Regions from separate parts of the Kocuria sp. CPCC 205260 genome, predicted to be linked through region 1. Evidence: riboswitches for the same ligand, from Rfam matches in the RefSeq annotation. Region 1 holds a riboswitch; each other region holds the start of a gene.
What was found. A riboswitch is a leader RNA that binds a small molecule or an ion and turns the genes downstream of it on or off. The one in region 1 is predicted to bind thiamine pyrophosphate.
Positions count from the first base shown of each region.

Region 1 (3,199 bases):
GCCGTCCCTGCTCAAGGGCCTCGGACCACTCCTGCGCCGGCGCCCGGTCCAGCAGGGAGGCGAGCTCCGTGAGATTCGGCGTCACCAGGTCGGCGGAGCCCAGCAGCTCCAGGACGGCGCCGAGCGCCTCGGACTCCAGCAGCGTCCCACCGGCTGTGGCGACCATGACGGGATCGATGACGCACAGCGGCGGCTTCTGCTCCTGCAGCCACTGCCCCACGACCTCGACCGCACCGGCGCTGCCCAGCATGCCGATCTTCACGGCATCCACGACGACGTCGTCGGAGACGGCCAGCAGCTGATCCCTCAGCACCTCCGGCGGCGGCGTGTGGATCGAGCGCACACCGCAGGTGTTCTGCGCGATGACAGCGGTGACCGCACCCATGCCGTAGCCGCCCAGGACGCTGATGGTCTTCAGATCCGCATGCAGACCGGCGCCGCCGGTCGGATCGGTTCCGGCGATCGACAGGACGCGCGGGACGGCGCGCGTGCTGGTCGTGCTCCAGGTCGTCGAGTTCATCGCTGCATCTCCCGTCGGTAGGTCTGCGCCGCCAGGCGCGGATCGGCAGCCGAGCAGATCCCGGAGACCACGGCCACGCCGTCGGCACCTGCGGCCATCAGCCCCGCGACGTCCTCCGGCCGGATCCCGCCGATGGCCACGGCCGGGAGGGCACTCAGGGCTCGGGCCCGGGCGAAGCCGTCGATGCCCAGCGGCTGCGGGGCGTCGGGCTTGGTCTCCGTGGCCCGCACCGCCCCGATGCCCAGGTAGTCCACCGTGCCCGCGGGCAGTGCCGCGGCAGCTGCGATCTCGTCCTGCGAGGCCGCAGAGAGCCCGATGATCGCCTCCGGTCCGCACAGGCGCCGGGCGTCCTCCGGGGGCAGATCCGACTGGCCGATGTGGACGCCGTCGCATGCGATCCCCCGGGCGCGTGCGGCCAGGTGGCACTCCACGCGATCGTCGACGACCACCGGGGCCGCGCCGTCGACGGCCGACACGACGGCCTCGAGCAGCTCGAGCAGCTCGCGTCCGGAGGCGTCCTTGGCTCGGACCTGGATCATGCTCGCCCCGCCCTCGACAGCCAGCCGCGCGACCTCGGGGACGCTGCGAGTCCGGCTGAGCTGGGGGTCGGTGACGTGGTAGAGCGACAGTGCGGCGGGGTCGAATCGGGGGCTCATCGCCCGGCCTCCTCGGCCTGACCCGCCCCGGCGGCGGCACCGTCCGCGGCGTTCGAGGCATCGGCTGCCTCGACACGGCAGCGCTCGGCGACGTCCTCGGGGCGCAGCCCGTGCAGGGAGTCGAGCAGATGCACGGCGAAGGACCCCGGGCCCTGGCAGCGATCGGCGGCGTCCTCGGCCGCCAGCCCCCAGACCAGGCTCCCGGCCGCAGCGGCCTCGGCGGGGTCCTGCGCGACGGCGGCGAAGGCCGCGATCACGGAGCCCAGGGCGCATCCTCCGCCCACCACCTGGGTCAGCAGCTCGTGCCCGTGCGGCACGCTCAGCGTCGCCGAGAAGGAGACGATCAGATCGACGGGCCCGGAGATGGCCACGGCATCGGCGCTGCCGGTCGATACGAGCTGCCGGGCAGCCTGAACGGCGGCCTCCGGGGCATCGGTCGTGTCGACGCCGCGGCCCCCGGCCCCTCCGGTCAGAGCCAGGACCTCCGAGGGGTTGCCGCGGATCACCGCCGGACGGGACTCGAGCAGCTCGGCGGCAAGGGCAGTGCGGATCGGCAGCGAGCCGATCGCCACCGGGTCCAGCACCCAGGGGCGGCCTGAGGCCTGTCGCGCGGCAGCGGCCTCGCGCATGGCGCCGCGCTGCTCGGGATCCGGGGTGCCCAGGTTGATCAGCATGCCGTCGGCGACCTCGGCGAACGGCCCTGCCTCCCCCTGGATGTCCGTCATGGCCGGAGCAGCGCCGAGGGCCAGCAGGGCGTTGGCGGTGAAGTTGGAGACCACCGTGTTGGTCAGGCACTGCACCAGGGGGCGAGTGCTGCGCAGCTGCTCGAGCAGCCGGGCCATCCGCTCCGAGACGGGCTGGTGGGCGGACTGCGATGGACTCTGGGTGTGACTGTGCATCAAGGCGACAATCCCTCCGCTAGTGCGAACTAGTTCAGGTTCTACGGGTGTGCTCTCAGCCGCCTGCTCGGGCGGCACCCCGTGTCGTGCCTGCTCAGTCTACACGTGATCCGGCTGCTCTGTTGGGAGACGATGACGGCCGCCTCCCCGCTCGGGGAGGCGGCCGTCATGCACGCGGCTCAGCGGGGCCGGCTGCTCGCCGGTGCGGCCCTGCGCTCAGGTGCGCCCGTGACCGTCCTGCGGCGAGGACTGCTCCGCGCCCGTCTGAGGAGCGGCCTCGGGCGCGCTGGCGCGCCGCGAGCGGCGCGGGCGGCGACGCGGTCCGGCGGCACCGGGCTCGCGCTCGCCCATGGTGCTGGCCAGCGACTCGAGCTGCGAGCCGGTCGAGCCGCCGGCGCCCAGCGCCTCGGCGGCGCTGTGGCCCTGCGGCAGCTCGATGACCTCGCCGTTGATCGTCACCTGCGAGGCTCCGTCGGAGGTCGAGACCACCGAGGCGGTGCCTGCGGTCACGGTCGCCGCGGCGCCCGGAGCCGCGGGAGCCGACTGCGGGACCTCGGGCGTGCCCGCCGGGGCTGCGGCACGGCGCGAGCGACGGGCCCGCTGGCGCACCGGGGCGGCCTGCTCCGCGTCCGCATCGCGCACCGTCGCCGTGCCCTGAGCGGCCGGGGCCGTCGGTGCGGCCGGGGCCTGGACCGGCTCCGGCGCCGCCTGGGCAGCGGCCGCGGTGCGGCTGCGACGCTTCTGCTGAGCGGCAGCCGCCTGCTCGCCCTGGGAAGCACCCTGGGCCGCCTCCTGCGACTCGGCTCGCGCCGTGCGCGATCGCCGCTCACGTCGTCCCTGGGGGCCCTGAGCGGCGTCCCGGCGCTTCGGCTCCGATGCCTCTCGCGGCGTGGACTCGCCGTCGGCCTCCTTCTCCGGGGCCGACTGATCCGCCGCGTCCTCGCGCGGGGCGCTCGCCTCGGGAGCCTCGCCGGAGGCCGCACGGATGCGCGCCTCGATCAGGGAGCGGGTCTCGTCCTCGGAGCGGGCCCCGGACTGCGCCTCGGACCGGCCGCGGCCGCCACGGCCGGAGGATCGCTCACCGCGCTGCCGGCGCTGCCCGGAGCGGCCGTCCGACTCACCGC
Region 1 is NZ_JAVKPT010000001.1:247,346-250,544, forward strand. It holds gene thiD (bifunctional hydroxymethylpyrimidine kinase/phosphomethylpyrimidine kinase) at 1-520, opposite strand, end outside; gene thiE (thiamine phosphate synthase) at 517-1,176, opposite strand; gene thiM (hydroxyethylthiazole kinase) at 1,173-2,075, opposite strand; TPP riboswitch at 2,069-2,167, opposite strand; gene RF645_RS01060 (Rne/Rng family ribonuclease) at 2,292-3,199, opposite strand, start outside.

Region 2 (3,199 bases), on a different contig from region 1:
GGAGGGCACCGGCGAGCGCGAGGTCCTGCGCTTCCTGGCCGCCCCCACCGATGTGAACTGGGGCGGCAAGGTCCACGGCGGCATCGTCATGGAATGGATCGACGAGGCCGCATATCTCTGTGCGACCCGCTACTGCGGCCGGGACACCGTGGCCGTGTTCTCCGGCGGCATCCGCTTCATGCGCCCCCTGCACATCGGGGATCTGGTCGAGGTCGACGCCCGCCTGATCTACACCGGGACCAAGGGCATGCACATCGCCGTGGAGGTCCGCTCCGGGGATCCGAAGTCCCGCGAGCTGGAGGTCACCACCAACTGCCTGACAGTCATGGTGGCCCGCGACGAGGAGGGCACCTCCGTGCCCGTCCCCGCCTGGGAGCCGGTGACCGAGGCGGATAAGCGGCTGTGGCAGCACGCACGCACGCTGCTCGAGATCCGCAGCCGCGCCCAGGGCAATCGGCTGCCGAATCACCTGCTGGAGGAGTCCGGCGAGTCGACGACGTCCGCCTGAGGCCACGCGGCGCCGGGAGGCTCAGCGCCGCGGCACGACCAGCCGCACGGTCCCGGAGACCAAGCTCTCGAGCGGGCCGGGGCCTTCCCCGCCGGCCCGCCACAGCGCGGCGAGCCCCAGCAGCAGGAGCACCTGCAGCACGTACAGGTCGGTCAGCTCGGACAGGATCACGTGCAGCGTGTACATGCTCAGCGGCATGGAGCCGGCCGCGAGCACGGGCATCAGCAGGCGGGTGCGCTCCCCTATCGCCAGGCAGATCAGAACGCACACGGCGATGACCGCCGCCGCGATGCCCGAGGTGAAGACCAGGTCGAAGGTCGTCGACGAGTGCGGACCGACCGTGACCAGCCACCACCACGTGGTCGTGGGCGTGGTCCCGTGGCTGCCGATGGTCTGCGCGGCATACGGCGAGCCCCAGGCCAGCGGCGACAGACCGGAGCCGGCGCGCTCGAGGGCCTCGTGCCCGCCTGCGGACAGCAGCAGCTGCGAGCTCACCCAGGCCGCGACGGCCAGCAGGGCGCCGACGGCCCCTGCCCAGGCGGCCGTGGCGGCGCTGCGCCAGTCGAGCCGGGCCAGGAGCAGCCCCACGAGGAGGTAGCCCATCCACTGCAGCACCGGGTAGTAGCCGGTGAGCAGCACGCCGATGACCAGCTCACCCGGCTGAGCCAGGTGGGAGAGCTCGGGCGCTTCGGCGGCGCGCTGGAGGCCGAGCCCGCCGCGGATCAGGTGGGAGGCCACCGGTGAGACCACCAGCCAGAACACGGTCGTGGCCGCCAGACACCGGGTCGGAAGCCGCAGAACCAGCGGGGCGAGCAGGAACAGTACGCCGTAGTTCACCAGGACCACCGCGATCGAGCTCGACAGCGATCCCAGCACGAGTCCGAGGATCGCGATCAGCACGCCGCGCACCGCCAGTGAGGCAGCCGCGTCGCGCCAGCGCCCATAGCGCCGCGTGGACAGCTCGACGGAGAACCCGGCCAGCACCGCGAACAGGGCTGCCGCCTTGCCCGCGATCAGCCCGACGGGCTGCGGATCACCAGCCGCATCCACCAGGTCCATCGTGTGGGTGGCCATCATCCCGAGCAGGGCGACGGCCCGCGCCAGATCGATGCCGAGCATGCGGGCCCCCGGGTCCGGGCGCGTCGGGGGGCTCGAGGGCTCGGAGGCGATGAGGGGCACGCCCTCACTGTGCCTCACATGCTCGGGCCTCGGCCACGCGAGCCCGTCGCACCGCTAGGATCGACGGTGCGGCGCGCAGGTCGTGGGACCTGCACCGCTGAATGACCCCACACGGGAGCCCGGGCACGGGCTGAGAGGAAGCTGACGCGGCTTCGACCGTCGAACCTGCTCCGGTTCATACCGGCGAAGGAAGTGAGAGCTCGATGCCTTCTGCACCCCTGTCCGCCCCCGCGACCGCATCCTCCGACGGGCGCCCTCCCGCACCGACCCGCCGCGCGATCCGCGGCGGGATCATGGGCAACTACGTCGACCAGTTCGACATCTTCCTGCCCGTGATCGCCCTGGCTCCGGTGTCGGCGCAGCTGTTCGGCGATCATGACATCGTGCGCAATGCTGGCCTGATCTTCGTGGCCACCCTGCTGGGCCGCCCGCTCGGGGCCATGATCTTCGGCCCGATCGCCGACCGCGCGGGCCGGGTGCTCATCACCCAGGTCGCCCTCGCCGGCATCTGCCTCACGACCCTGCTGATCGCCCTGGTCCCCGGGCACGAGGTGCTCGGCGCGGGCACGTTCCTGGCGGTGCTGGCGCTGCGCCTCCTGGGCGGGATCTTCCTGGGCGGGGAGTACACCTCGGCGATCCCGCTGGCCATGGAGTGGGCGCGCCCGCGCTCACGCGGTCGTCTCAGCGGGATGATCATGGCGATGTCGCCGCTGGCCAACGCCAGCATCGCCGCCGTCACCTTCCTCCTCCTGCTGCTGCTGGACGACAGCGAGTACGCCGCCTGGGGCTGGCGGCTGCCGTTCCTGCTCGGCGCCGCCCTGGCCGCTGCCATGCTGATCTACTACCGCCACATGGTCGAGGAGGCTCCGCAGCGTCGTCGCCCGGCCCGTTCCGCACACCCGCTGGCGCAGCTCGTCAGGGGCAGCAGCCGCCGGTCGCTGCGGCAGGTCCTCGTGCTGATGACCGGGCTGTGGCTGCTCACCTACATGGCAGTGCCCACCCTGACCGCCCAGCTCTCGCGCAGGCCGCAGCTCGAGCCGCAGACCGTCTCCCTCGTCATGCTGGGCGCGACGGCCGTGTCCGCGCTGGCCATGGCCGGGGCGGGTGCGCTGTCCAGTCGGATCGGGCGGCGCCGGTTCTTCGTGGGCTTCGGTCTGCTCTGCGCAGCGGTCTCTCCCGTCATCCTCCTGGCGCTGCTGTCCGGGGCCCTCGGAGCCGGCATCGGCACGGTGCTGCTGCTGGCAGCCGCGCTGCAGGTCACGACGGTGACCGGCTACGGGCCGGTGGGCGCCTATCTGACGGAGCGCTTCCCCGACGAGATCCGGGCCAGCGGATACGGGGTGGCCTACAGCATCTCGATCGTGCTGCCCGCGCTCTACCCCTACTACCTGCCGCCGCTGCAGCAGCTGCTCGGGCCGCACGCGGCGATCGCCGCGGTGCTCGCGGTGGGCGGGCTCCTGGTGGCCCTCGGCGGGCTGCTCGGCCCCGAGCCGGATCGGTCGGGTCCGCTGC
Region 2 is NZ_JAVKPT010000010.1:30,053-33,251, reverse strand. It holds gene RF645_RS12270 (acyl-CoA thioesterase) at 1-508, shown strand, start outside; gene RF645_RS12265 (heparan-alpha-glucosaminide N-acetyltransferase domain-containing protein) at 530-1,687, opposite strand; TPP riboswitch at 1,789-1,896, shown strand; gene RF645_RS12260 (MFS transporter) at 1,891-3,199, shown strand, end outside.
Region 2: linked by a shared signal. The riboswitch ahead of RF645_RS12260 (MFS transporter) and the one ahead of thiM (hydroxyethylthiazole kinase) in region 1 are both predicted to bind thiamine pyrophosphate.

Region 3 (3,199 bases), on a different contig from region 1:
CTCCGACTACATGATGGTCATCGTGACCGTCTCGCTGCTGGGCTTCATCGGCTCGGTGTCTGTGGCGCGGTTCGTCCAGCCCACGCGGCCACGGAAGACGGGCCAGACCGATGAGGGCGCCACCAAGGAGCCGGTCGAGGGCGAGCGGGCCGAGCAGGATCACCGGCCCGCCCCGATGCAGAAGCCCGCCCCGTCCGAGAAGGAGGGACACCGCTGATGGATCCCATGGACCTCGTGCTCGACATCGTCGTGGGCGTGCTGCTGCTCGTGGGCTGCCTCATGTCCCTGACGGCCGGCCTCGGCCTGATCCGGCTGCCGGACGTCCTGTCGCGGATGCACGCGGCCACCAAGCCGCAGGTGCTCGGTCTGCTGTGCATGCTGCTGGCCGTGGTGATCCACTCCCGCGAGTGGACGCTGCTGCCGCTGGCCCTGCTGGGCTGGGCCCTGATGCTGCTCACGGCGCCGGTCTCGGCGCACATGGTGGGGCGCTCGAGCTATCGGACCAAGCACGTGCTCGATGAGACGCTGATCGCCGATGACCTGGCCGCAGCCCTGGACGAGGCCGACACCGCCGAGTCGCAGGGCGGCGCGGACCGCCCGTCGTGATCCGCAACGGCTCGCCGAGCGCGCTAGGGTGAGCACCGAACCTCCGGCGCCGGCTGAGGCGCCGGTTCCGCGATCTCCCGAGTGGCTCACTCGGGGTAGGAGATGACATGAACCCCAAGATCATGGGACTCATCGGCACCGGCGCGTCCGTGCTGGGCGTGCAGGCCGCCACAAAGGGCCTCGACGCCACGTGGAAGAAGGTCACCGGCCGCCAGGTCCCGTCCAAGGGCGACGACCCCCGTGAGGACCGCTGGCTCGACATCGTCCTGTTCGCCGTGGTCAGCGGTGTGCTGACCACGGTCGTGCGGACCCTGGTCAACCGCCAGGTCGCCGAGCAGCGCGAGAAGGCCGAGCTCAAGGCGCAGGAGAAGGCCAAGGGCCGCGGCTGATCTCGACCGGTCCGGGCTGGCCGCTGCGCGCGGCCTGCTGATCGATGGCGAAGGCGCCGGGAGCCGTGTGCTCCCGGCGCCTTCATCCGTTCCGGGTCCGGCTGAGGGTGACCTGCATGTGCTGCGCGTTTGGCGTAGGATCCCAGGCACACGACAGGGGAGCGCCCGAGGGCGCTGAGAGTGCGGTCCGCCGCAGACCCTCGAACCTGCTCCGGCTAGCACCGGCGAAGGAAGTCGAGCATCTCGGAGGTGCTTCTCGCGCGTTCCTGCGGGCGCCCGCCCACGCAGCATCGCGCGAGAAGCGCTTCTCCCCTCCTGATGACAGGGGCGCCGCGGCGTCCCCGGGCCCCCAGGAGGACCACCATGACGCAGCATCGCAGCACCAGTCAGATGAGCAGCGGATCCGGCCTCGATACGCGCTCGGACCGCGACCCCGGAACCTTCGGCTCCCCGCAGCGCAGCGCGCGCTCCCGCCTGAGGTGGCGCGTGCTCGACCTCGTGGTCCTCGCAGTGCTGGCCGCCGCCTGCGGCGTGATCTTCTGGGCCTGGTCCGCTCTGGTCTACCCCCTCTCCCAGGCCGTCACGGTCGGCTATCCCCCGGCGGGCGGCCTGCTGGTCGGCGGATGGCTGATGGCCGGACCGCTGGCCGCCCTCATCATCCGCCGCCCCGGCGCAGCACTGGCCTGCGAGCTGCTGGCGGCGTGCTTCGAGGGGCTGCTGGGCACCCACTTCGGCATGACGGTCGTGCTCTCCGGTCTCATCCAGGGCGCGGCGGCGGAGGCCGTCTTCCTGGCCGCCGGGTACCGCCGCTTCGGCCCGGTCGTGGCCGTGGCCTCGGGCGCTGCCGCCGGAGCGCTCGGGACACTGACCGAGTGCCTGATCTACTACTACGAGTGGCCGATGGCCCACCAGGCGGTCTACGTCGTGCTGGGCACGGTGTCCGGGGCGGTCATCGCCGGTCTTGCCATGTGGGCACTGACGCGCGCTCTGCGCTCCACAGGAGTGCTCTCGGGCCTGGCCTCCGGTCGATGACCGCTCGCACGCACGGAGCCGACAGGGCCGTGCGCGGCGGAGCCGCCGTGTTCGCGCGCGGCTTCGGCTGGCAGCCGGAGGGTCGGAAGACCCCAGCCATCGAGCAGGTGGACCTCGAGATCCCCGCGGGGCAGCGCGTGCTGCTGCTGGGCGCCAGCGGCTCGGGCAAGTCCACGCTGCTGCACGCCCTGGCGGGCGTGCTCCCGGACACCGAGGACGATGCCCCCGGGCCGGGGCCCGACGGCGGTCGCGCAGCGCCCTCCGGAGGCAGCGGCCCGCGCGGCGAACTGCTCGTGGACGGACAGCCCGCAGCCCAGCGCGGCGTCGTCACCGGCCTGCTCCAGCAGGATCCGGAGTCCTCGATCCTGCTGGCCAGGGCCGGCGACGACGTCGCGTTCGGCCCGGAGAACCTGGCCGTGCCCGCCGAGGAGATCTGGGACCAAGCCGATGCCGCCCTGCGGGCCGTGGGGCTGGAGATCTCCCGCAGCCGGGACACCTCGGCGCTGTCCGGCGGGCAGCAGCAGCGCCTCGGCCTGGCCGGCATCACCGCCATGCGCCCGCGCCTGCTGCTGCTCGACGAGCCCACGGCCAACCTGGATCCAGAGGGGGTGGTGACCGTCCGCAGGGCGGTCGAGTCGGTGGTCGAGGACACCGGGGCCACACTGATCGTGGTCGAGCACCGCACCGAGGTCTGGGCGGATCTGGTGGAGCGCGTCGTGGTCCTGGGGCCGCGGGGAGTGCTGGCCGACGGGAGCCCCGAGGACGTCCTCGGCGCCCGAGGGGCCCAGCGCGAGCAGCTGCGCCGCGCCGGCATCTGGCTGCCGGGCCAGCGCGCCGCCGCGGTCGCCCCGGCCCCCGCCCCCGGTGAGCTGCTCCTGCGCGCCGACGGGCTCGAGGTCTCACGCGAGCAGCCCTCGCAGCGCCTGCTCTCCCGCCGCCGTCGCCGCGTGCGCCGCGGTGACGCGGTGCCCGACGGGGCCTGGGCCGGCGCCCCGGCGGCGCAGCCGGTGGACCTGCGCCTGCGCGCCGGCAGCGCGTTCGCGCTGACCGGGCCGAACGGCGCCGGGAAGTCGACGCTGGCCCTGACGCTGGCCGGTCTGCTCGTGCCGAGCGCCGGTATGGTGCGCGCTGCCGGCAGCCTCGCCGGAGGGCTGCCGAACGATCCTTCGGTA
Region 3 is NZ_JAVKPT010000008.1:75,691-78,889, forward strand. It holds gene RF645_RS11545 (monovalent cation/H+ antiporter complex subunit F) at 1-217, shown strand, start outside; gene mnhG (monovalent cation/H(+) antiporter subunit G) at 217-606, shown strand; gene RF645_RS11555 (DUF4235 domain-containing protein) at 714-995, shown strand; TPP riboswitch at 1,141-1,245, shown strand; gene RF645_RS11560 (ECF transporter S component) at 1,359-2,027, shown strand; gene RF645_RS11565 (ATP-binding cassette domain-containing protein) at 2,024-3,199, shown strand, end outside.
Region 3: linked by a shared signal. The riboswitch ahead of RF645_RS11560 (ECF transporter S component) and the one ahead of thiM (hydroxyethylthiazole kinase) in region 1 are both predicted to bind thiamine pyrophosphate.